2 regions of the Variovorax sp. 20P10.2.4 genome follow, and region 1 is predicted to be linked to the other one. Evidence: riboswitches for the same ligand, from Rfam matches in the RefSeq annotation. Region 1 holds a riboswitch; the other holds the start of a gene.
The links. Region 1 has a riboswitch for cobalamin ahead of AC27VN_RS10350 (TonB-dependent receptor). Riboswitches for the same ligand answer to the same signal wherever they lie in the genome.

Region 1 (16,685 bases):
ACCTCGTCATGGCCGACGGCGACGGCGTGGTCTGCGTGCCGCGCCGCGACGCCGGCGAGGTCGTCGAGGCGGCCCTTGCGCGCATGCGCAAGGAAGAAGAGATGGCGCGCGCAGTCGAGCGCGGCGAGGCGGTGTGGGACCTGGGCGGCTCGGCGGCGAGCTATGCGGCGATGCGGGTCGAGGAGATCGATGCGGCGTTCGACGACGTGCGCTGAGGGCGTGGGCGATGCGGCTTCCGAGACGATCCAGGGCGGATCTTTTTCAGGCCTTGTCGTGTCGCATGACGGTTGTGGGAAGTCACTTTGCTGCGAGTTGGTCAAAGTCGTTGATCCGAACTGATCGAGGTTCGTGCACTTTCACGCGAGGTCGAGAAGTGCCGGCGATCGGCCGCGCCGGCGTTCGCGAAGGAGAGGCGCGATGACGGGCGCTGGCCCCTGGAAGTCCTGCACCTGCAGGACGGTGCGGTATTCATCGACGACAACCTGATCGACCGATAGATCAAGCACTGGAAAGTCGGCACGAGGAACTGGCTGTTCGTGGACAGCCAGTCGCCTGCGGCGCGCGGCGGCGATGATGAGCCTGGTGCGGGCTGCCGAGCTCGACGGCCGGGACTCGTGGGGATGCCTGCGCAGCGTGCTGGCGCGCATCCACTCGCATACCTGCCACCGGCTGACGAACTGCTGCCGCGTCGCTGGTGGCGAGCACGGCAGAATGCGACCAATAGCCGGAGCCGGCCAGAACCGGCCGTTCGCCGAGCCGGAACAATGCGGCCAAGACCGGACGTTCAATCGATGGAGTAGACATGAGTCAAGAGGTGAGCTCATCTGACGCGGACAGGGCAAGAAGCGTTGTCTCGGAACACCCGCTTTGGGCAGGCACTACCGCTCACGTGTACTGTGAGAGCGACATCTTCAGCTCTCAAAAAAGCTTTATCGAGCGTGTACGCATGACTGACGAAGAGCGCGTCGCGCTGCGAGCTGCGCTCGCGGATGCAGAAACGGTCTTGGTGGTCAGCTACTTCACAGCCGACAAGACGCCGGAGCCGCTTTCAGGGGGAGGAAAACTGTACGGCTTCTTGATCCATCCCCATTCCTTTGCGCTGCTGCATGCGGGTGAAGGTACTTGGCGCGCGTAGCTCCTTCCACCCTCAAGGGTTTCGCCTTGCGCGAGCCTCGCAGAGTTTGAGGACTTATGGCGCCGTGCAGCTCAGCAGGATTGAGGCTTTTTAGAGGACGGCAATCTGCCTCGCCCCGCCACTCGAACGACTAGGCGAGAGGCCGCTTTGGAGCGAATCGACCTTCGGCTTCGGGCCCGAAGCCGACATTCGATAAGGCAAAAAGCGGTCGCTCAAAAGTGCCTGCAACGCTGCCGCGCGCCGATTCGGTGAGGCATTGACTCGACTGGCGGCTTAGCAAGTGCTAATACTCCTTCGCGCATTACCTAGAGAACTGGCTTTGCCCGTTCAGCAGCGCAGCGACTCTTTCCGCACCAGCAATGAGCCCACGTTCCCACAATACATCACGGAGAGTGCCAAGGTATAACTTCTCATCAACGAGCACTTCATATCCTGGAGGACTGGCGAACGCCCAACCATAGATAAGAAGCGAACCGGTTGGAATACGAATGCCCTCAACCTCGATGTCATACTCATCCAAGCCTTCCGGATAGATGACACCAAACCCGCCATCGCTATTGCCGTAACTCAGCCGTCTCTCAGCAAAATCCGGTAGCTCCGAAAGCGTCGACCACTCCAGAATTACCTCCCTACACGCCGCGCTCGGCTCTTGGGCATCCATCTCTTTCCTTCTGTGAAATCGAACCATCGAAACGGATGGCTCCTTTTGGCCGACTGTAGCCGGTCGCGCTACCGGCTTGAGCGGGCCCTAAGCCAGCGTACGGATTTTCGGCAAGCGGTCATTCATTTCGGCTGTTCACCGGGCATCGTTGGCTGAGTTCCAGCGTCGGCTCATGGTCTGGTAGTAGACCTCCTGAGGCCGTTCAAATGAGACACCGGCGAAACCTGACAGAGTGTGTGCCAATGAGTCGCTCACAAGCAAGTGGCCGAGATACTCCGCGTCACGCGCAAGTTGGTGCTCGTTCAAACAGCCCTCGAGGTATTCGAGATGCCGGAAGCTCATGATTTCTTGCGTTCCCGGGACCGTCGTGTACGCTGATTTCTTGTGATTGATGGCGAGCACCGTTGCAGTCACATTGAGCAAGGACCATCCATCCAGGTCACCGTCCGCTGCTTCGATTCGTGCTGGCACAAGCTGAATGTCTTGCGGACAGGCGTCGTGCAGTACTTGTGCCATGCGTTGGCTTACCATGGGTGCCGCCGTGTTTGACAGGCAGTCAAAGGCCATAAGGTCGCGGGTCCGCCCATCAAATCTCAGGACCGGCGCCGTCCCGCTGAACTCAATGTGCTTCCCATTGCGGAAGTCAAACCGGTCCAAGGTGTTCGAGCGCGAATATGTGCCGATGAGGCCATCAGAACCGGCCTCAGGAGTTCGCCATAGAAATGTCATAGGTTGGCTTGCTGGTTCCGACGACCGCAGTTGGCCGAAATCGGACATGCTAGCAAGGACTGCTGCGGGCCCAAAGCAAACGTCAGCCCCGAGAGTATCTGAACACTGGCAGGCCGATGAGCAACAGCCATTCTTCGAGTTCCTCTCGACTGGCTCGGCGACCGTTGTCGCCGCACACAACACCTTCATCGCCCGCCGCGGCCAGCAGGCGCTCAAGCTCTTGTTTGAGCGGGTCCGTAATGCTGGTTTCACCCGATCCAGTCTTCGGAGAGAGCGCGAACTCTGAGACGCCGACAACCCGGCCTTCAGCGTCGAGCGTCAGCTCTCTAATGGCAACCTGCTCGTCAAGGGGAGCGTCCTGCGTAAGGCAGACCCCGGGCTCCGGTCCTCCCCGCTGTTTAAGCCGTGCAAGCAACTCTTCTTGCCTGAGTTCTCTTTCCGATTTAGGGCGTAGTCTTGAGTAGTTCATGGATGCCCGCTTCTGGTCGATAGCCCGCACGTGTTGAAATAAATCTACCGCTGCTTTCAATGCATTGCGGTTTTATTAGGCCCGAAGGTCGGCGTATAGGGATACTCGCGAGGCCACTGCCCGTCCAACAGGAGCCAAGACTGAGAGATCGGTTTCGGTGCACGCCACTCGTCATCGACAGCCAGTCGCAGTGAGTCCGAATTCAGGGTGTCTTCGTCCAGGGGGAAGGCCAGCAGAAACTGTTGATTGACCGCGATTGCGGCAAATTCGTCCTGCTTGAACTGCTGCTGCAGGCCTTGATAAAGCGCGCTCAACATCAATCCGCCGGCCGGCGCCATCCAGCTCCCGCGGGAATAGCCAACCTCACGCCCGTCCAGCAGCGTGGCGCCTCCGATCTCGAACTCTTGCTGTTGGAACGATTTGGACAAGTTCTCCGTAGCTATCTCGAAGAGGCTATCCGGCGTTTCGTGCACCTTTTCAAGGTCTTGAGGCCTGACGTTCTGCACGGTTCCCAACCTGTCTATGACAAGGACCATGCGGACATCCTCTGAGAACTCCCATGTCACCAACGCATCCTTGCCCGCGTAGTCAACCCAGGACTTGGGGACTATGTAGGGATAGACGAGGTTCAGATCGTCGCGTGTGAAGGACCGAATATCAGGATTGCTCGCCCGTGTCGACTCCTGAATCTTGAAGATACCCCTCTCTTGCGCCTCGAATTTCCTGTCGATCAAAGTCCATCCGCCGAACATTTTTTTCTTCAGCATGAGGCGAACCGTCAGCCGGCCGTCCTCACGGCTTTCGACATCCAACATCACCACGCCGTTGGAGTCATCAGTCAGAGGAGTGATGACCACGCTCGCGATGATTTCGCGCCGGAGTGCAAGGCCGGTCAGTTCCGCGACGGTCCGCTTCAGTGCCCGTTCCCAGTCGTCACTCTCGATGGGCGATTGCACAACGGACATCTTTCCGCCGGGCATTTCCGCGATGCCGAACACGTCGAGACGGCCATTTGTCTCCAGCAGCCGTTTCACCCAGCTCTCAGCTTCATCAAGCAAACGTTGTTGGTGTTCCGTGAGGTTCATGAGGGTCTGCCGTTTTTAGGACCGTGGGGAATTCGAACTGATTCGATCGCGAGTGCCTTCCAGGGCTTTGTTGGGAGCTTCCCAGTCGCATATCCCGGGGCTGCCGCACATTCTGTAGCGACCGGCCAAACGAATGATCTTCCTCGTTCATGCACTTGTGGACCAGTGATAGCGAACAAATGCGTCCGGCATGCAAATGATGAGGTGAACTTCATCCCATGACTCCCCGGAAAGGATGTGCGTGGCCCAGTCGCAGTGTCGGGGTACATCGATCCTGGCGAAACGCTTGAGATATTCGCTGATGCTTCCTCGTTCCGCCACCCGATAGAAGGGCACGGGCTCAGGTAGCGCCGAGGCGGCTGGAACACCGATGGTCGACCCGGCAAACGCTTTCACATCCGGGTGTGGATACCTTGATCGTTTCGAGACATCAATCTCGAGTTTCTCTTCGGCGTCTGGATAGTCGAACTCAAACTGATCAATTCGGATTGAAAGCATGGGGTGAGGCCTCGGCTTTGTCCGCTTTCGCCAGCGCGCGTTTGAGGGGACTGGTTGAATTTCTGGTCGTGGCCGCGAGGCTCTCTAGGCCCAGAACCACATCATGCCGAGTTGCGTGCCGCAGGCGCGGTCAAGAAACTCGCGCAAGGCATTGACGTCTGCGACGGCATCGCGCGCAAGCTCTTGCTCATCGCTTTCGACGTCGCAAGCGTGGGCGCGCGCCCGCGCTTCCACCGTGGCCACATCCAGGTCGCGCAATGCTGCTCTGAGCTCGACGACCTGTGCGGCCCGAAACGCGTGCGCATGCCCAAGCCCCACTTCACCAAGCTCGACCGCCAGCCCAAGCATCTCTCCGCGGTATCGCCCTCCAACGTTGGGAAAGTTCGTGACGCCATCAACCTTGGCTGTAGTTCCGTTGAGGATGAAATAGAGCCCGCCCCTTGAGTACAGCTCCGTGCGGGCGGCTGCCGATTCCGGCCAAGCGCATCCGGCCTCGACATCGACTTCCCCGGTTGTGGTCATCCTCGGGCGCCTGCCGTCGATGAAATCGCGCGTGTGCGAAGTATTGACCCTCAAATGGTCCAACTGCCTATCGCTCACGGTACACAAGTTCAGGTCATACCCCATCGTCTTCTTTCCGGTTGGGCGGCTGGTTCGAATTCCCGCAGTTGACCGATAGCGAAAGTCTAGCCGCGTGCGCATGCTTTCGGTTTCGATGACATAGCCGCGCGCTTACGCTGAAGCAGCGGCAACAGCAGGTGGGCGGAGGTCGGCCCATCTGCTGCTGCAGTGATGAACTCTGCCATTGCAATAACCTTTGCTATCACAACAGCACCGTCAATCGCTCGCACTTCAATCCGTGAAAGTGACCGTGGCAAAGGGATTGCGCGGAGGGCGATGGGCCAGCAACATCCTAGGAAGTTGACTTTCAGCGCATGAACTTTGAACAACGCTGCGCGCGCAGTGGTCAAAGAATGTTGCGTAAGCCGATGACGCCCCTCAGGGCGCCGCGACGCACCTCCAAGCACTCAAGGCCTGCGCCGTAGGAATCTCCCCCGAAGCATTGCGCGCCAGCGAAGGCGCACCACCCCGCGCCTGGTCGTCACGCACCCAGCGGTCGAGATCGGCCAGCGCGTTCCAGTTCAGCTGCAGGGGCGTGAGGCCGAGCCGCTTGAGCACCGCATTCGTGTTGTAGAAGCCGTGGCTGTAGTCCTCGACGAAATAGGCGCGCACGGTGTTGCGGATGTCGGCGGCCGCGACCTGGCCGCCTGCGGGCAGGCCGTTCAGCTGCCTGACGAATTCGCCGGCCTGTGTGCAGGGCACGAGGAAGTCGGAGGTGCCCTGGTAGATCACGATCTTCTTGCCCTTGCCGCCATCCCTCTTCTGCCGCGCCGACATGCGCAGGAAGGGCACGAGCTCGGCGGGCCGCACGTTCCACACCGGGGCCAGTTGGTCGAGCAGCCGGTGGTAGCCGTCGTAGTCGGCGCCCGATTCGATCGCGACGTCGGCCAGGTAGCGCGAGGTCGCGCCCAGGCCGTCGCTCAGGGTCTGGGGCGACACGTCCTGGCCGAACAGGCTGGTGAGCATGGCGGAGGCGCTGGCCCAGTTGGTGGTCCAGTCGTTGACGGTGTCGGGCACCTGCAGGGTCTTCAGCAGGTTGGTCTCGTCGACCGGTGGCGCGCCCGCGACGATGCCGTCGTAGGCATCGGGCCAGTTGGCGATGGCCTTGAGCGCCTGCCGGCCGCCGGTGGAGATGCCGACGAAGTAGGTGTCGGTGGGCGCGGCGCCGGTGAGCTTCTTGAGCAGGTACAGGCCAACGTCGAGCGATTTCTTGATCGAGTCCTGCCCGAAGTTCTTCACCATCTCCTGCCTCGCGACATCGGCGAGGTTGCGGCCCGGGCGCACGAAGTCGGGATCGAAGGCACCGTTCGAGCCGTCGGCGCCCGCGTCGCTGAGCACCACGGCGTAGTTGGCCAGCGCCATGCCCTGCAGCGGCAGCGCGAACTGCTGGCTGGTCTGCGTGCCGGCGGCGACCACGTCGGACTTCCAGGCGAAGCCGCCGCCGCCGAGCTGCACGAACTTGCCGTTCCACTGCGCCGGGATGTAGATCTGGTAGTTGATGTCGCGCACGCGGTAGCTCGGGTCCTTCACGGCCGGGTCGACGCCGCCGGGCGAGGTGGGCTGGATCGTGCCCTTGACCAGGCAATAGGCCGGCAGCGCGAGCCAGACCTGCTGGACGGACGTGACCTTGAAGCCGCCGGTCTTCGGCGAAGGGAAGCGGCTGCCGCGGAAATCGTTGAGCACGGCGTCGCCGTACTGCGAACCCTCGAGTTGATTCGAGCAGGTGCGCACGAGGGTGTTGGCAATGTCGGGGGCCGCCTGGGCCCACGAGGCGAGTGCGCCGCAGGCCAGCGCCACGAGCAGCGCGCGGATCCACCGCGCGAGGTTCTCTGTCTTGGTCAAGATGTGTCTCCAACGTGATCGGTTCGAATTCACAAGACCCCACGCCTGAGCCGGAGCGGGGACCACGCCTTCTTCCAGAGGCCGTGAAATTCTTGATCGCGCTGGAATGGACCGCACTATCCCTGCGGCGCCAATTGAATGACTTCGGGCGCCCGTGGCCCGCGACGCCTCAAGCCTCGCGCCGGATCTGCGGCGCGGGCAATCCCTCGATCATCACGTTGAGGCAAGCGGGCTTGCCGCTCGCGATCGCGCGCCGTGCCGCGTCGGGCAGTGCATCGGCCTCGGTGACCAGCTCGCCGTGCGCGCCGAAGGCCTGCGCCACCGCGTCGTAGCGCGTGGGCTGCAGCTCGCAACCGATCAGCCGCTCGGGCCCGTAGTCGCGCAGCTGGATCTGGTATTCGGCGTTCCAGCGCGCGTCGTTGCCCACCACCGCCACGAAGGGCAGGCGGTGCCGGATGGCGGTATCGAACTCGGCGATGTGGAAGCCCACGGTGCCGTCGCCCATGACGGCGATCACCGGCGCCTCGGGCTGCGCGCAACGCGCGCCGAGCGCATAGGCGAGCCCGGCGCCGATCGCGCCCGCCACGCCGTTGTTGACGCGGTGCGGCGCACTCAGGCAGGCCATGGCCCACTGGCCGATCTCGCCGCCATCGCAGACCAGCACCGACTCGGGATGGCTGTCGAGCAGGGCCTGCAGCGGCCGCAGCATCTGTACCGGGTGCAGGCGCTGCGGCAGCGAGGCGCGCGCGTCGTTCCAGGCGGCGGGGCGATAGGCGAGCCACGCGTGCGCTTCCTGCAGCCACGAAGGATCCCGGGCGCCAGCCGCGGCCGCGGTCAGCGCCTGCATCGCGAGCCAGGCATCGGCCTGCGCTTCGGTGCGCAGGCGCTCGCCGAGGGCACGGCGGCTGCGCGCGAGTTCATCGGCATCGGGATCGATCTGGTGGACCTTCGCATCGGCGGCCAACGCGGCGCCGAACTTCAGCGTGAAGTCCAGCCGCTTGCCCAGCAGCAGCACGCAGTCCGCGCGCGCCAGCAGCTGCGCGAAGGCGCCGAGGCTCGCATCGCCGATGCCGCGCGGGCTCTCCATGCCGGCGACCGGCACGCCCGTGGCCTGCTCCAGCGCGGCGATCAGCGCGCGCCCATCGCGCGTGAGGCAGGACGGGCCCGCGAGGATCAGCGGGCGCTCGGCCTCGGCGAGCTGCCGGGCCAGCTCGGTCGCGAGCGTCGGGTCCAGCAGCCGCGGCTCGGGCGCGAAGGCTTCCGGGCCGAAAGCGGGCACGGTGGCCGCGCCCTCGAGCACATCGCTCGGCAGGCTCAGGTGCACCGGGCCGGGCCGCCCCGACTTCGCGATACGGATGGCCTTGGCCACATCGCCCGTCACCGCGTCGGCACTGGCGCAGCGCCACGCGGCCTTGCAGACCGGCTCGGCCATGTCGGCCTGGCGCATCTCCTGGAACGCGCCCTGGCCCAGCTGGTCGTTCGGCGCATGGCCCGACAGCAGCACCACCGGCGCCTCGGCCATCTGCGCGGTGTAGAGCGCGGCCACGGCATTCGCATGGCCGGGACCGCCGGTGACCAGCGCGATGCCGACCTCGCCCGACACCCGCGACCAGGCATCGGCCATGTGCACGGCGCTGGCCTCGTGGCGCACGTGCACGAGTTCGATGCCCGAGCCGAAGGCCGCGTCGAACACCGGCATGACGTGGTTGCCCGAGAGGGTGAAGATGCGCGCGACGCGGGCCGCGCGCAGGCATTCGATCAGCGCATCGGCGCCGCGAAAGATTCGGGTGGAGGGCATGCAGCGGACAAGGGGGAGCTAGGACTTGCGCGATTTTCCGGGCAACAGCGCCGCGACCACGCCGAGCAGCGGCAGATAGGCGATCGCCTGATAGACGAAGGCGATGCTGGTGTGGTCGGCCAGCAGGCCCAGCACCGCGGCGCCCAGGCCGCCCATGCCGAAGGCGAAGCCGAAGAACAGCCCCGAGACCATGCCGACCTTGCCCGGCATCAGCTCCTGCGCGTAGACGAGGATGGCCGAGAAGGCCGAGGACAGCACCAGCCCGATGACGATGGTCAGCGTGGTGGTCCAGAACAGGTCCGCATGCGGCAGCAGCAGCGCGAACGGCGCCACGCCCAGGATCGACACCCAGATCACCGGCTTGCGGCCGATGCGGTCGCCGACCGGCCCGCCGAGCACCGTGCCCACGGCCGAGGCGAACAGGAAGAAGAACAGGTGCAGCTGCGCGCTCTGCACCGTGAGGCCGAAGCGGTCCATCAGGTAGAAGGTGTAGAAGCTGCTGATGCCCGCCACGTAGAAGTACTTCGAGAAGATCAGCACCAGCAGCACCGTGATGGCGCCGAGCACCACCCGGCGCGGATAGGGCGACTCGACCGCGCCCTTCTTGCGCACGCCGGCCGTGACGTGATGGAAGGCATACCAGCGGCTCACCTGCAGCAGCAGGCCGATGCCCAGCAGCGCGGCCAGGCCGAACCAGGCCACGCTGTGCTGGCCGAAGGGCACGATGACCGCGGCCGCGAGCAGCGGCCCGATGGCCGTGCCGAGGTTGCCGCCGACCTGGAACACCGATTGCGCGAGCCCGTGCTGGCCACCCGAGGCGAGCCGTGCGATGCGCGAGGACTCCGGATGGAAGATCGACGAGCCGAGCCCCACGAAGGCCGCGGCCAGCAGCACGATGCCGAAGCTGGGCGCGAAGGCCAGCAGCAAGAGGCCGATGAGCGTGGCCGTCATGCCGATGGGCAGCGAGTAGGGCTGCGGGCGCCGGTCGGTGAACAGGCCGATCAGCGGCTGCAGCAGCGAGGCCGTCAGCTGGTAGGTCAGCGTGATCAGGCCGATCTGCGCGAAGCTCAGCGAGAACGCGCCCTTGAGGATCGGGTACATCGCGAGGATCAGCGACTGCATCATGTCGTTGACCATGTGCGCGCTGCTGATGGCGCCCAGGATGCCGAAGGCCGGCTTGGCCTTCGCGGGACTGGCGGCGGCGCCAGCGGGCGTGGCCTGGGATTCGATGGGGGCGGTCGCGGAAGGCGGCATGGGGACTTTCACACTGGGGAGACGGGACCGGCCGGCACGAGGGCACGAGGAGCGCGAGTTCGGGAGGAACGGGCCGCCGGCGCCCCGGAATTATGGGAGGATGCGCCTCGCCTGTCTTGCGCCAACCGACCAACACCTTTCGCAAAAAGGACATGAACCTCCCGCGCCGTCCCAAGTCATTGCCCGAGGTGCTGCGCGAGATCGAGGGCGAGTCCTCGCCGATCGCGGGCCGCGCCACCGACTACCCCGCCGGCTGGCACATCCGGTCGCACCAGCACACCAAGCACCAGCTGATCTATGCCTTGCGCGGCGTGATGGTGGTGCAGGCCGAGGCCGGCCGCTGGGTGGTGCCGCCCACGCGCGCCATCTGGATGGCCGCGGGCATGGCGCACGAGATTCGCTGCGTCGGCGAGGTCCACATGCGCAGCCTGCTGGTGAAGCCCGAGGTGGCGCCCCGGACCCTGACGACGACGCAGGCCGTGGGCATTCCACCGCTGCTGCGCGAGCTGATCCGCGCGGCGATGGAGGTGAAGCAACCCTATGCGCCCGGCACCCGCGACGGCCGGCTGATGCGCTTCATCCTCGACGAGCTGCGCAGCCTGCCCGTGCTGCCGCTGCACCTGCAGATGCCCGCCGATCCGCGGCTGCTGCGCATCTGCGAACCGCTGCAACAGCGCCTGGACGATGCCTCCACCCTGGCCGACTGGGCCGAGCGGCTGTCGCTCGACGTGAAGACCATCCAGCGCCTGTTCATGAAGGAGACCGGCATGACCTTCGGCCAGTGGCGCCAGCAGGCCCGGCTGCTGCGCGCGCTGGAGCTGCTGGCCGATGGCGAGAAGATCATCGACATCGCGCTGCGCCTGGGCTACGACAGCCCCGGCGCCTTCGCGACCATGTTCCGCAAGCACTTCGGGCAGACGCCGAGCCAGTTCTTCGCCGAGCCCTGAGCGGGCGCGCCACGGGTCAGGCGTCGGCGCACTCCAGCGCGAAGGTCGGCACCTCCGCCTGGCGGCTCAGCCACACGCCGCCGCCCATTTCCTTGAAGCCGCGCGTCAGCCCGCGCCGATACACCTGCGCACGGTGGCGGAACAGCCGCGGGTCGCTGAGGTCCTCGTCGACCACGTCCTGCTCGAAATCCTCCTGCGTCACGGCCTCGAGGTAGAGCGCGCCCGCGCTGAGCGACCCCAGGTTGCGCAGCGCGGTCTTGAGGTCGGAGGGTTCGAGGTAGGCCAGCACGCCCTGGCAGATCACGAGGTCGAAGCGCTCCCTGGCACGGTAGTCGACCACCGAGCCCCGTTCCCAGCCGTAGCGCTCGCACAGGTATTCGCTGAACTCCACGCCGTGGTAGCTGGCCTTCGGAAAATGCAACGCGATGGCATCGCGCCAGTGGCCGATGCCGCAGCCCATGTCGAGCACGCGCCGCACGGGCACGCGCAGGTACTTGAGGTACGAACAGACGAAGGCCGCGAGGCGCTCGGCGTGCTGCGGGTCGACCACCTTCGTTTTCTTGTCGAAGTAGTAGCGCCGGTAGTAGGCCTCGTCGAAGGTCGCCGCGTCGGCAGATTGCATGCAGGTTGTCTTTCAGGGAGTGCGGGCATCGGAGGGAGGCCCGGCGCCATTTTCGCCCGGGAAGGCCCGTTTGGCGCCGCCGCGCCGTCAGGCAAAATGCCATGTCGGCCCTCCATCCGCCCACGCACCGAGCGTGGCCCTCGTCTCCCTCAACACGCAAAGCGCCTCCCGCCACTTGGAACGGCCGCCCCAACCCACGACCACGCAGCCCGTCACGCTGGCCAACTGCGACAGCGAGCCCATCCACATCCCGGGCCTGGTGCAGCACCATGGCGCACTGTTCGCGTTCGACGCCTCCACCCTCACGCTGACGCGCGTCAGCGCCAATGCCCGCGCGCTGCTCGGCGACACGGCGCCCGCCCTGGGCGAACGGCTGTCGAGCAGCCATTTCATGGGCGACGCGCTGGTGCACGAGGCGCTGCACGAGGCCAACGGCGTCGCGGTCGATACCGGCGAGGGCTCGCCGATCAACCTCGAGGTGACGCTCGGCGAGCGCCGCTTCGACCTGATCCTGCACCGCGTCGGCTACGAGCTGGTGGCCGAGTTCGAAGCCCGCGACGCCACGGCGGACGCGGTGTCGGACTTCGCGCTCAAGGCGCACCGCGCGATGGACCGGCTCAAGCGCCAGGGCTCGATCGACGGCCTGCTCAATCTCTCGGTGGAGGCCGTGCGGCAACTCACGGGCTTCGACCGCGTGATGGCCTACCGCTTCCGCCACGACGACAGCGGCGAGGTGGTGGCCGAGCGCCGCCACGAGGCGCTCGAGCCCTTCGTGGGCCGCCGCTATCCGGCCAGCGACATCCCGGCGCAGGCGCGCCGGCTCTACGTGATCAACACCCTGCGCCTGATCGCGGACGTGCAGTCGGCGCCGGTCGGGCTCGACGTGGCCGATCCGCAGCTGCCGCCGCTGGACATGAGCCACTGCACGCTGCGCAGCGTGTCGCCGATCCACATCGAGTACCTGCGCAACATGGGCGTGGGCGCGTCGATGAGCATCTCGATCGTCATCAACGGCCAGCTCTGGGGCATGCTGGCCTGCCACCATCGCAGCGCCCACCAGGTGCCCTACGCCATCCGCATGGCCTGCGACGTGCTCGCGCAGGTGCTGGCCTCGAACGTGCAGAGCCTGCTGGCGCGCGAACAGGCGGGCCGGGCCTCGAACGCGGCGCAGCTGCGCGGCTCGCTGATCGAGGCCGTGCTGCATGCCGAGGACACCTTCAGCGCGCTGATCGGCCTGGCGCGCCCGCTGGCCGATGCCTTCGACGCGCAGACGGCGGTCATCGCCGAGCAGTCGCGGCTGCACGTGGAAGGCGACATGCCGCGCGAGGCCGCGGCGGCGCTGATCCAGTGGCTCAGCGCCTCGACGAACGGCGACCAGATCGTGGCGCTGCACGAGCGCGAGCAACTGCCCGAGAACCTGCGTTCGCTGAGCGGCGTGTGGTGCGGCTTTCTCGCGCTGCGCTTCGACGCGATCGACAACGGCTGGCTGGTGCTCGCGCGCAAGGAACAGGTCGAGACCATCAGCTGGGGCGGCAAGCCCGAGAAGCATTACGTGAGCGGCCCGCTCGGGCCGCGGCTCACGCCGCGCGGCTCCTTCGACGTCTGGAAGCAGACGGTGCGCGACACCAGCGTGCCCTGGGGCGCCAACGACCTCGACTTCGCGCGCCAGCTGCGCGACGAGCTGATCCGCGCCAGCGCGGCGCGGCTGGCCGACACCTACAAGGCCCGCACCGAGCTGCTGGCCGTGCTCGGCCACGACCTGCGCGACCCGCTGCAGTCGATCACGATGGCGGCCAAGCTGCTCGAGCGCAGCCTGCCCGACGGCAGCAACGCCGGCGCGCGGCTGGGCCAGCGCATCCAGACCTCGAGCAGCCGCATGGCGCGGCTGATCGGCCAGGTGCTCGATGCCTCGCGCCTGCAAAGCGGCATGGGCCTGCAGATGGTGCCGGTGCAGATCGACCTGGCGCGGCTGCTGGAGGACGCGGTCGACGAGTCGCGCACCGCCTACCCCGGTTCGCAGCTCGAGCTCGAGGCACCCAAGACGCTGCCCGTGCTGGCCGACCCCGACCGCATGGCGCAGCTGGTCGGCAACCTGGTGAGCAATGCGCGCCATCACGGCCTGCCCGGCGAGGCGGTGCGCATCCGGCTCGAGCAGGTCGACGCGCACGTGGTGTTCAGCGTGGCCAACCGCGCGCCGCCGATCGACGCCGCGCTGGTGCCCGACCTGTTCAGCGCCTTCAAGCAGCGCAGCGTGCCCAACGAGCGCAACAAGGGCGGACTGGGCCTGGGGCTGCACATCGCGCAGGCCATCGTGCGCTCGCACCGCGGCAGCATCGGCTATGCACACGACGACGGCTACGTGGTGTTCACGGTGCGGCTGCCACACACGCCCACGCCCTGAGCTTTTCGCGCCGGGCGGTGCGAGACCCGCTCCTATAATCCGCCCCGCCGGCCGATGCAAACGAAAGCATCACCCAAGCCGGCGTGCGCGAAGGTGCGCCGGTCCCTCGACCGGCGTTAAACGGGAAGCAGGTGACGAGCCCCTTTGGGCCCCATTCCTGCGCTGCCCCCGCAACGGTCGGCGGATTCGCGGTCCTCACAGTCGATGCCTTCGCGGGCACCGGCGGCCACTGTGCCTCGGCATGGGAAGGCGAGGATCGCGGCAACGAAGCATCGCTCGATGCCTCGCTGCGCTCCGCAAGCCCGGATACCGGCCTTCGCCTCGTTCGGTCGCTGCGGGAGTGCAGGCAAGCCGGGCCGGTCACGCGTGGGCGCGGACCCGGTCGCTTGCAGCATCCATCGGCGCCCGGTTTGTTCTCATGGCCCGCGGGAGCGCGGGCCCGAAGGAAGCCCCACGTGCGTAACATCTCCAGGCGCGGTCGCGTCAGACCCCACCAAGCCCTCATCGGATCCGGCGTCATGCTGCTCGCCTCGGTCGCTTCGGCCCAGGACGCCGAGGGCGCCGGCTCGCTGCCGCCCACCACCGTCAGCGACCGCAAGACCATCTCCACCGCCACGCGCCAGGAAGCCGACACGCTGCGGCTGCCCTTCGCGACCTATTCGGTCGAACGCGCGCAGCTCGACGCGGTGGGCGCCGTCACGCTCGAGGACACGCTGCGCAGCGTGCCGGGCCTGCAGTACGGCACGCAGGGCAACTACTACTCGCGCTTCGAGACCCGCGGCCTGCGCGACACGCAGGACGTGCTGGTGCTGATGGACGGCGTGCCGCTGCGCCTGCTGCAGGGCAATGCCGACATCACGCTGATCGCGCCCGACCTGGTGGACCGGCTCGAGTTCATCAAGGGCCCGGCCTCGGCGCTCTATGGCAAGAACGCGATCGGCGGCGTGGCGCAGTTCTTCATGAAGCCCGAGCGCGCGGGCGGCAGCCTCACGGCCACCATCGGCAGCTACGGCCGCCTCGACGGCAGCCTGCGCTACCGCTGGGACTTCGAGCGCGGCAACCTCTACATCGGCGTGGCCAACAGCGACTACAACGGCTTCCAGCGCGATGCCGGCCGCGCGCAGTCGGCCGTGCTGGTCGGCGGCGACTTCGCCGTCACGCGCAACTGGACCACCGGCTTCCAGCTCTACGACACGCGCGTGCGCGGCGACCGCGGCTCGATCGTGCCGCTGGTCAACGGCAAGCCGATCTTCGGCATCACCTCGCGCGACAACTACGGCATTCCCGACTCCTACGTCACGGGTGACTACCAGTCGTTCTCGTGGAAGAACCGCTTCGAGCTCGGCGCCGGCTGGTCGATCAACCACCTGAGCAGCTTCGCGCGCTACAACCGATTCTTCGCCGGCGGCATCACCATCGTTCCGCCGCCCGCGGCCGTGAGCAAGGGCTATTCCGAGAGCTACACCGCCGACCGCGGCGTCTACCACGAGCTCGCGGCCACGCACCTGATGGCGGGCAAGGGCTGGAGCAACGAGTTCCAGGCCGGCTTCAATCTCGAGCGCGGCTGGCAGGGCCTCGACTCGCCGAGCTTCAGCAACGCGCCCACCTACCGCGGGCCGTTCTACGACATCCCCGTGAGCAACGTGCGCAACGATCCGCGCGGCGTGCGCGGCAGCATCACCTCCTCGCGCTTCGACCAGGAGGTGCGCAGCGTCTACCTGCAGGACCGCTTCGAGTACGGCCCGGTCGGCTTCACGCTGGGCGTGCGCCACGACCGCTTCGAGCAGACGCTCGGCCGCACGGGCACGCAGGTGATCTCGGCGCAGGAAGGCAGCCACACCAGCCCGCGCGCCGGCGTGGACTGGCTGTTCCTGCAGGGCGATGCCTCCTCGCACGCCGTGTTCGCGAACTGGAGCGAAGGCTTCCGGCCGCAGGCCGTGGCGCTCAACACGCGCGGCGGCGTGGTGGTGCCCGACATCCTGCGGCCCGAGATCACGCGCAGCAAGGAAGTGGGCCTGAAAGGCCGCGCGGCGGACGACCGCTGGAGCTACCAGCTCAGCCTGTTCGAGGCCGAGAAGATCGACGGCCAGCGCTCCTACCGCAACGGCCCCGACTCCTTCGTCTTCAGCAACGCGACCTCGCGCACCAAGGGCATCGAAACCCAGTTGCAGTTCCAGCTCTCGCCGCGCTGGAGCGGCTACCTGCACTACACCTGGCAGGACGCGCGGCTCAAGGACTTCCAGACCTACACCGACAGCGGTGCGCGCAGCACCAACTTCGGCGGCTACCGCGTGCGCATGTCGGCCCACAACATCGCGGGCGCGGGCCTGACCTATGCGCACGGCGCCTGGGCCGTGACCGGCACGGCCAGCTACGTGGGCAGCCGCTACCTCCGCGACAATGCGGTCAATCCGCAGAAGCTGCCCGGCTACCTGCTGCTCAACGTCGCCGTGGCTTACCGCGTCAATCCTTCGCTCACACTGCAGGCCGGGGTGAACAACCTAACGAACAAGTACTACATCGCGGACGACCTGTCGGCGCAGGAAGCCGGCAACGCCGGCGCACCGAGGACGGTGTTCGCCCGCGCGCGCTACACCTTCTGAGCGTGAACCGGCGCGACGCG
Region 2 (9,234 bases), on a different contig from region 1:
GGCCGGGCTCAAGCCCGGCGGCGCGATCCGCTTCGAGCAGATGTACTTCGCGCTGCAGGCCGCGATCGACGGGCTGGGCCTCGCGCTGGTGCCGCTGTTCCTCGCCTTCGACGACATCATCGCGGGCCGGCTGTGCGCGCCCTTCGGCGTGCTGGCCGCCAAGCAGCGGCGCTACTTCGCGAGCACGGCCCATGCCGACCCGGTGACCGAGAGCTTCTGCGAATGGCTGGTGCGCGAGGGCAGCGACACCGAGGCCTCGATGCAGCAATGGCTGCGCTCGCAGGCCCCGGCGTCCTGAGCGCGCCGCTCAGTCCATCTGCACGCCGCTGCGGCGCACCAGCTCGCCCCAGCTCTTGAACTCGCTGGCGACGTAGGCCGCGGCTTCCTCGGGGCTGGCGCTGTAGCGCGGCAGCGCGCCGATGCTGCGCATGCGCCGCTCCACCTCGGGCTTGCGCATCGCCTTGGCGATCGCCTCGTGGGTCGAGGCCACCAGCGTCTTCGAGGTGCCGACCGGATAGAGCAGCATCAGCCAGGTCGAGGCGCGGAAGTCGGCGAAGCCCTGCTCGATCAGCGTGGGCACGGCCAGCGGCGCGTCGAGCCGGCTCGCTGTGGCCGCGCCCAGCGCGCGCAGCTTGCCGCCCTGCACGAAGGCCTGCACGCCGGCCGCGGTCTCGAGCGCCAGCGAGACATTGCCCGCGACCACGTCGGTCAGGCCCGGCGCGCTGCCCTTGTAGGGCACGTGCACGATGTCGATGCCCGCGCGCCGCTTGAGCTCCTCCATCGCGAGGTGCGACACCGTGCCGTTGCCCGAGGAGGCATTGGTGAGCTTGCCCGGGTTGGCCTTGGCATAGGCCACCAGCCCCTGCGCGTCGGTGAAGGGCAGCGAGGGGTGGCACACCAGCACGAAGGGCAGGTCGCCGACCAGGCCCACCGCCTCGTAGTCCTTGAGCGAGTCGTAGGGCACGCTGCGGTAGAGGTGCGGGTTGGTGGCCACGGCCGACATGTGCGTGAGCATCATCACCGAGCCGTCGTTGGGCGACTTCGCGAGCTGGCCCATCGCGATGCTGCCGCCCTGGCCGGGCTTGTTGTCGACGATGTAGTTCTCGCCCGTCACGGCCTGCATCTTCTCGGCCATCAGCCGCGCCACGATGTCGGTGGCCTGGCCCGGCGGAAAGCCCACGAGGATCTTCGTGACCTTGCCGCGTGACGCGGCCGGCTGCGCGAGCGCCGGCGTGCCCATCGACGCGGCCGCGAGCGCGAGCAGCGCGCGGCGGCTCAGCATTGCCTGGTTGTCCATTGCGTTGTCTCCGATGTTTTTTAAAAGGGCGAAGCTTCAGGCGAGCTTCATCTCCTTGAGCACCTCGCGCGCGTTGCGCAGGCTGTCGAGCGCCGCGGGCACGCCGCAGTAGATGGCGACCTGCAGGAACACCTCCTGCAGCTCGGCGGGCGTGATGCCGTTGTTGATCGCGCCGCGCACATGCAGCCGAAGCTCGTGCGGCCGGTTGAGCGCGCTGATCATGCCGAGGTTCAGCAGGCTGCGGCTGCGCCGGTCCAGGCCCGGCCGGTTCCAGATCTCGTCCCAGCAGTACTCGGTGGTGAGCTGCTGCATCGGCCAGCTGAAGTCGTCGGCCTCGGCGATCGACTTCTCGACATACTCGGCACCGAGCACCGCCTTGCGCGTGGCGAGCCCGCGCTGGAACTTCGCCGAGGTGTGGGTCTTGTCCGTCATGTCGTCGCTCCCTTCAGGCCACGGCCGGCTCGGCCAGCGGCGTGTTCCAGGCGTCGTAGGCATAGACCCAGTCGGCGTCCTGCGGGTCGCGCAGCCAGGTGTTGGTGCGCGAGGTCAGCTGGACTTTCGAAGTGCGCGGCTTGCGCGTGGCCTCGAAGCGCTGGAAGGCCTCGGCCACGCCGTCGCGGTCGATGCCCTGGAGGCAGCGCGAGAGCACCGCCGCATCCTCGATCGCCATCGCCGCGCCCTGCGCCATGTAGGGCGTCATCGGGTGGCAGGCATCGCCGAGCAGCGTGATGTTGCCTTCGCTCCAGCGCGGCAGCGGGTCGCGGTCGACCAGCGCCCACTTGTGGACCTCGGGGCAGGACTGCAGCACGTGGCGCACCTGCGGATGGAAGTCGGCGAAGGCCTCGCGCAGCGCATGGATGTCGCCCTTGGTGGACCACGACTCGAGCCGGAAGCCGGGCTCGGGCTGGCTGGTCACGAAGTAGACCTCGCTGCGGTCGGGCTTGACGTAGTAGATGACGATGTGGCGGTCCTTGCCCCACCACTTGGTGCACTGGTCGATCTCCTGGCCGCCGAGCAGCGCCGCGGAGAAGGTGGTGCGGTAGGCGATGCGGCCCGTGAAGTTGGGCTCGGACCTGCCGAACAGCTGGTCCTTCACCAGCGAGTGCACGCCGTCGGCCGCCACCATCGCGTCGGCATGCACGGTGGCGCCGTTGGCGAAGCGCAGCTCGACGCCGCCGTCGCCCTGCGAGAAGCCCGCGAGCTTGTGGCCGCGGCGGATGAATTTGTCGGGCACGGCGCTGTGCAGCGCGGCATGCAGGTCGCCGCGGTGCGCGAGCAGGTAGGGCGCGCCGAACTTCCGCTCGGCGGTCTCGCCGAAGATCATGTCGAAGCGCACCTCGCCGGTGTAGGCGTCCTTGTTGTTCCACGAGCGCGGGTAGAAGGCCTCGGCGCGCATGCGTTGCTCAAGGCCCAGGCCGCGCAGCACCTGCATCGCGTTGCAGCCGATCTGGATGCCCGCGCCCAGGCGGGTGAATTTCTCGGCCTGTTCGTAGACCATGACGTCGATGCCGACGCGGCGCAGCGCCGCGGCCGTGGCCAGGCCGCCCATGCCGGCGCCGATGATGGCGACCGAAAGTCTCTTGCTCATGTCCGTTCCTCGTGTGGTTGGCATGAACGGAATGGTCCGGCTTTCGGCCGGTGCGAACCATCGAGATTTGCTGGCGCTGGTTGAGAAAAACTGCGGTGCGCGCAAGCACACGACGCGCCGGTGGGGCGCGTCGCGGCATCGAGAAAAGGGAGGTGGAGGAGGTCGGAAGGGGCCGCGCGATCAGCCGCGCAGGCCCTTCCAGAGCATGTAGGCCGCGAGCAGGTAGAGGATGCTCGCGAACACGCGCTTGAGCTTCTTCACCGGCAGGTTGTGCGCGGCCCTGGCGCCCAGCGGCGCGGTCAGCACGCTGCACACGGCGATCACCGCGAGCGCGGGCAGCCAGATGTAGCCGAAGGAGCCGGCCGGCAGGCCCTGCACCGTCTGGCCGCTGATCACGTAGCCGGCCACGTTGGCCACCGCGATCGGAAAACCCAGCGCGGCGCTGGTGGCGACCGCGTTGTGGATCGAGATGTTGCACCAGGTCATGAAGGGCACGCTGATGAAACCGCCGCCCGCGCCGACCAGGCCCGAGACCAGGCCGATGGCGCCGCCCGCGCCGAGCTGGCCCGCGGTGCCCGGCATCTGGCGCGTGGGCTTGGGCTTGCGGTCGAGGAACATCTGCGTGGCCGAGAAGCCCACGAACAGCGCGAACACGATCGCCAGCGCCGTGCCCTTGAGCAGCGCGAAGATGCCGAGGCTGCCCACGAGGCTGCCGATCACGATGCCGGGCGCGAGGCGCTTGACGATGTCCCAGCGCACCGCGCCGCGCTTGTGGTGCGCGCGCACGCTCGACACCGAGGTGAAGATGATGGTGGCCATCGAGGTCGCGATTGCCATCTTCACCGCGAGGTCGGCCGGCACGCCGCGGTGGCCCATGATGATCGTGATGAACGGCACCATCACCATGCCGCCGCCGATGCCGAGCAGGCCCGCGAGAAAACCGGTGCCGAGGCCGAGGGCGACCAGTTCGGCGATCAGGAGGGGGTCGAGCAGGCTGGTCACGTTCACGCCACGGACTTTCGGGTAAGGCAAGGGCGCCGTGCAACGATGGCAACGGGCCTCGGTTCGAGGGAAAAAGGGAGGGGGGTGGGCCGCAATGCTATCTGAAACGTAGCTGCGGCCCGGCGCGCACGGTCGCGCAGGAGCCAGGATCGGATGTATCGATGCGGATACAGCGTGGATTCTTGGGGCGATCCCGCCATGCCGGGGATCGCCGATGTTCGATGCGCACTCAGCGCAACGAAGAGGAATAGGTGTCTGCGAATGGGCGCCAGACTCGCATCCTGAACCGGGGTTCAGGTGGGCGAGGGCAGCAAGACTTCGGGTTCATCTGACGCGAGATGATCACACCCGTCGAGCGATATACCAAGCCCGGCTCCGTAGAGCATTGGAACAAGGACATATAAAGCCCAACGCGCACCGCAGACAGGAACGATTTTACGCCTTCGCGCTGGGGCGGCTCCCGGTTTTTTTGGTGGAATCCCTGCAGCGCGGGCAGGTTTGCATCGAAGTTCTTGCAGTGCGTGCCGATCTCTGCGAATGAGAGAAAAAAAGCGCGCTGATGCTCGGATCAGCTCAGAGCAGATGACCGTCGCCGGCCAGTGCCTGGTCGAGCTTGTGGATCAGTTGCGTGGCCTTCGGATCGACCGCGCCGTCGTCGGCGGGTGCCGCGGCCGGGGCCGTGGTCGGTTCGGCGGGCGGCGCGGCCTTCGCCGTGGCTTCCTGCGCCGCGAGATCGAAGGCCAGGTTCAGCGAGGCGAGCACCGCGATGCGATCGCGCGCCTTGACCTTGCCCGCGTCGCGGATCTTGCACATGGCCGCATCCACGCGTTCGACCGCGTCGCGCAACTGCGCTTCGCCGCCATCGGGACAGCCGAGCAGATAGCTCTGGCCCATGATCTGAACTTCGATCTGCTTCATGCGGGGGAATCTTCGGAGGGAGGTACGGCCGGCAGCTGCTCGAGCAGCGCATCGAGCCGCGTGCGCGCCGCCGCGAGCCGCGACTTGAGCGCATCGCGCTCGCGCGTCAGCGCATCGACCTGTTCCTGCAGCAGCGCGTTCGTGCGCTGCACCTCTTCGTGACGCAAGAGCAGGCGTTCCACGCGCTCGGCGATCTGGTCGATGGGGCTGGAGGCGGGCATGGTGCGCGATTGTAGTTTCCCGTGAAAGCGGCGGTCCTCCGGGGCACCCGCCGCGCCTGGCACGGCATTCTGCGGCCTGCGCGCCGCGCCATCAAACTTCGCTGAGCCGCACGTAGGTGGCGAGCAACGCGCTCTTGGCCGCCATGCCCAGCAGCACCGGGTTCGCCGTGCTCTCGATCACCGGCAGCCGCTCGCCCAGGTGCTCGAGGAAGCGCTGCAGCGCCTCGCCCAGGCTGGTGTCGGCGGTGATCGGCGCGATGGCCTGCGACAGCAGGTCCGCCGCGCGCACCTCGGCCGCGGCCGTGCCGAGCGCGGAGAGGGGCACCACGCCGAGGTAGCGCTGCTGCGCATCGACCACGTAGAGGTACTTCACCGGGTGCTGCAGGAACAGCCGGCTCATCGCCTCGCGATCGGCCTCGGGGCCGACCACCGTCTGCGCCGGCTGCACCAGGTCGCGGATGTGCAGCGAGCGCAGCCGCAGCTGCTCGTCCTGCTGCTCGCGGCGGCGCAGCGTGATCTCGTACATCGAGCCCGCGTTGGCCGAGCGCGCGACGAAATAGGCGATCACGCCGGCCAGCATCAGCGGCAGCATCACCTGGTAGTTGAGCGTCATCTCGAAGATCATGAGGATCGCCATCAGCGGCGCCTGCGTGGCCCCCGCGAGAAAGGCGCCCATGCCGACCACCGCATAGGCATAGGGAGCCGACACCGCATGCGGCCACAGCGCCTGCGCGGCATGGCCGAACAGCGCGCCCACCATGCAGCCGAAGAACAGCGCGGGCGTGAACACGCCGCCCACCGCGCCCGAGCCGGCCGTGGCCAGCGTGGCGACCAGCTTGGCCGCGAGCACCATCGCGATCAGGGTCCAGGTCCAGGGCGTGTGCAGCACCGCGTTGACCACGCTGTAGCCATTGCCCCAGACCTCGGGCCAGGGCACCGACACCAGCCCCATCGCGAGCCCGCCGAGCGCGAGCCGCCACGGCAGTGCGAACGGCAGCCGCGCGAACAGCGCCCGGCTGCCCTGCAGCGCGCGCAGGAAGCCCGCGGCCGCGAAGCCCAGCAGCACGCCGAGCAGCGCGAACAGCGGAATCTCCGCGCCATGCAGCTCGGGGAACACCGGCATCTGGTAGGGCGGCTGGTAGCCGGGCAGGGCGCGCATCACGATGTTGGCGACCACCGCCGCGATCAGGATCGGGCCCACGCTCTCCATCACGATCGAGCCGAGCACGATCTCGGCGACGAAGAAGGCGCCCGCGATCGGCGCGTTGTACGCGGCCGTGAGGCCGGCCGCCGCGCCGCAGGCCACCAGCAGGCGCAGCCGCTCGACCGGGAAGCGGAACACCCGGCCCAGCAGCGAGGCGGCCAATGCGGCGAGCTGCACCATCGAGCCCTCGCGGCCGATCGAGCCGCCGGTGCCGATGCTCACGAGCGAGGAGGCGCTGCGCACCAGCGTCTGCGTGACCGGGATGCGGCCGTCGCCGAGCACGATCGCTTCCATGTAGTCGGAGGTAGCGCTGCGCACCGCGACGCGCTTCGCGAGCACGAGCAGGCCGCCGGCCACGAGGCCGCCCGCGGCGGGGAAGGCGATGCGCGCCCACCACGGCAGCGCGCGCGCCATCGCGACCAGGCTGTCGCCGGGGCCGAGCACCAGGTGCTCGAAGCCGCGCAGCGCGGCGCGAAAGCCTTCGGTCGCGAGCGTGCCGAGCAGGCCGGCGACGATGGACCACAGCAGCATCGACTGCCAGCCCGAGACGCCGAACAGGCGCTGCAGGGCGGAGCGCAGGCGCAGCAGCAGCGAGGAGCGCAGGGTCATGCGGGGTGGTGGTGATGACGTCCCATAGCCCGTCGATGTTAGTGCGCGAGACGCGGCGAACGTCGGGCGCACGCAACTTTCGACTTAAAGCGCGCGGCGCAGCGCCTAGAATCTCGCCCGTTGGTGCCTGCGGCGTGGTTCACGCGCCGCGGTTCAACGGGAAGCAGGAGTGAAGGGACCGGCCGCGCGCCGGCACCGAAGCCGCCTGCGCTGCCCCCGCAACGGTCAAGCAGACGGCGCCGCAAGGCGCCACCCTCTCCACACGAGCCACTGGGTGCCCTGAAACAGGCGCCTGGGAAGGCGGCGAGGGCCGGTCTGCCAGCCCGGATACCGGCCAACAAGGCGGTTCGCGCATGCTCTTCGCCGAGGCGATGCAGGCACGGACCAATGGCGCCCCGGGCGCCGGCGGGGAGGCCGGCAAGGGGCATAGACGTTCGTTCGCTCACTCCATGATTTCCTGCGTTTCCTTCTCGCGCCGTTCGCGCGCTCGCGTTTCTGCGTCCTCCTTGCGCGCGCGCCTGGCCGGCCTGCCGCTGGCCTTGGTGCCGGCCTTCGGCGGCCTGCTGCTGGCCCAACTGCCGCTGGCCGCTTCGGCGCAGGCCCAGCCCGGCGCGCTCGGCGAAACGGTGGTCACGGCCAACCGCACCGCGCAGCCGCTGTCGGACCTGGTGGCCGATGTCTCGGTGATCGACCGCGAGACCATCGAGCGCAGCGGATCCACCGGCGTGGCCGACGTGCTCGCGCGTCAGGCCGGCATCCAGATCGTGCGCAACGGCGGCGTGGGCAACTCGACCAGCGTCTACATCCGCGGCGCCGAGACGCGCTTCACCGCCGTCTACATCGACGGCGTGCGCGTGGACTCGCAGGCCACCGGCGGCGCGGCCTGGGAAAGCATCCCGCTGGCGCAGATCGACCGCATCGAGGTGCTGCGCGGCCCGGCCGCCGCGGTCTACGGCTCCGACGCCATCGGCGGCGTGATCCAGCTGTTCACCAAGCGTGGCGAGGAGGGCGTGTCGCCCTCGATCGGCGTGGGCTTCGGCAGCCATGGCCTTTCGCGCACCGAGGCCGCGATCAGCGGCAAGGCCAATGCCTTCGACTATTCGTTCGGCGTGGCGCACGAGGAGAGCCGCGGCTTCAACATCCAGCCGCTCGAGAAGCGCACCTTGCCCAAGGACGGCTTCACCAGCCCCGACCGCGACGGCTACAACACCACCTCGGGCAATGTGCGCCTGGGCTGGCAGATCGCGCCCGGCCAGCGGCTCGAGGCCACCGCGCTGTCGAGCGACACGCAGGCGCGCTACGACGCCGCCAAGTCCGGCAGCAAGCCGCCGGCCTACTACCTCGACGACCAGAGCCGCAACCGGCTGCGCACCGGCGGCCTGACCTGGTCGGCGCAATGGAACGAGGTCTATAGCACCCGGCTGCAGGTGACCGATTCGCAGTCGGTCTACAGCACCATGCCCTCGTACTACCGCACCGAGACCCGGCTGCGCGGCTACCTGTTCCAGAACGAGCTGCGCTTCGGTCCGCACCTGGTGACGGCCGCGCTCGAGCGCCGCGAGGACCGGCTCGAGAACGCGCCCACCAGCAGCACCGACAAGGGCCTGGCGCGCAAGCGTTCGCAGGATGCCGTCTCGCTCGGCTACGGCTTCGTGCAGGGCCCGCATTCGCTGCAGCTCAACGTGCGCCACGACGACGACAGCGAGTTCGGCGGCAAGACCACCGGCAGCGCCGCCTACGGCTTCGCGATCACGCCGAAGCTGCGCGTGACCGCCTCGGCCGGCACCGCCTTCCGCGCGCCCACGCTCTACCAGCGCTTCAGCGAATACGGCAAGCCCGACCTGCAGCCCGAATCGAGCCGCAACGTCGAGCTCGGCCTCAAGTACACCGACGGCCCGACCAATGCGGGCATCGTGGTCTACCGCAACCAGGTGCGCAACCTGATCGTGTTCGATTCGACCGCCAAGGGCTGCGCCTCGTCCTTCGGCTGCTACGGCAGCACCGCGCGGGCGCGCTACGAGGGCGTGACGCTCTCGGGGGGCCACCGCATCGGCGACGTCACGCTGCGCGCCTCGCTCGACTTCCAGGACCCGCGCGACCTCGCGACCGACAAGCTGCTCGCGCGCCGCGCCAAGCGCTATGCCACGCTGGGCGCCGACTGGCGCCTCGGTGGCTGGACGCTGGGCGCCGAGGTGCAGACCTCGAGCCAGCGCTACGACGATGCGGCCAACACGCGCACGCTCGGCGGCTACACGCTGCTGAACCTCGTGGCCAGCACGAAGATCGTGCGCGACGTCGACCTGGTCGCGCGCATCGACAATGCGGGCGACAAGGACTACATGCTCGCGCGCGGCTACGTCACCGGTGGCCGCAACGCGTACGTCGGATTGAAGTG

Region 2: another riboswitch for cobalamin. It lies ahead of AC27VN_RS20755 (TonB-dependent receptor domain-containing protein); the one in region 1 lies ahead of AC27VN_RS10350 (TonB-dependent receptor).

What each region holds. Positions count from the first base shown of each region.
Region 1 is NZ_JBZAYE010000075.1:2,624-19,308, forward strand. It holds gene AC27VN_RS10275 (4-carboxy-4-hydroxy-2-oxoadipate aldolase/oxaloacetate decarboxylase) at 1-215, shown strand, start outside; gene AC27VN_RS10280 (hypothetical protein) at 357-647, opposite strand; gene AC27VN_RS10285 (hypothetical protein) at 947-1,135, shown strand; gene AC27VN_RS10290 (hypothetical protein) at 1,437-1,796, opposite strand; gene AC27VN_RS10295 (hypothetical protein) at 1,932-2,573, opposite strand; gene AC27VN_RS10300 (hypothetical protein) at 2,608-2,994, opposite strand; gene AC27VN_RS10305 (hypothetical protein) at 3,051-4,079, opposite strand; gene AC27VN_RS10310 (hypothetical protein) at 4,227-4,577, opposite strand; gene AC27VN_RS10315 (hypothetical protein) at 4,662-5,204, opposite strand; gene AC27VN_RS10320 (tannase/feruloyl esterase family alpha/beta hydrolase) at 5,577-7,040, opposite strand; gene AC27VN_RS10325 (thiamine pyrophosphate-binding protein) at 7,210-8,838, opposite strand; gene AC27VN_RS10330 (MFS transporter) at 8,857-10,092, opposite strand; gene AC27VN_RS10335 (AraC family transcriptional regulator) at 10,245-11,039, shown strand; gene AC27VN_RS10340 (class I SAM-dependent methyltransferase) at 11,056-11,661, opposite strand; gene AC27VN_RS10345 (ATP-binding protein) at 11,837-14,062, shown strand; cobalamin riboswitch at 14,137-14,393, shown strand; gene AC27VN_RS10350 (TonB-dependent receptor) at 14,581-16,665, shown strand.
Region 2 is NZ_JBZAYE010000227.1:28-9,261, reverse strand. It holds gene AC27VN_RS20795 (LysR substrate-binding domain-containing protein) at 1-298, shown strand, start outside; gene AC27VN_RS20790 (Bug family tripartite tricarboxylate transporter substrate binding protein) at 308-1,297, opposite strand; gene AC27VN_RS20785 (carboxymuconolactone decarboxylase family protein) at 1,334-1,729, opposite strand; gene AC27VN_RS20780 (FAD-dependent monooxygenase) at 1,743-2,885, opposite strand; gene AC27VN_RS20775 (sulfite exporter TauE/SafE family protein) at 3,066-3,887, opposite strand; gene AC27VN_RS20770 (cell division protein ZapA) at 4,461-4,805, opposite strand; gene AC27VN_RS20765 (hypothetical protein) at 4,802-5,026, opposite strand; gene AC27VN_RS20760 (ClcB-like voltage-gated chloride channel protein) at 5,118-6,839, opposite strand; cobalamin riboswitch at 6,945-7,192, shown strand; gene AC27VN_RS20755 (TonB-dependent receptor domain-containing protein) at 7,289-9,234, shown strand, end outside.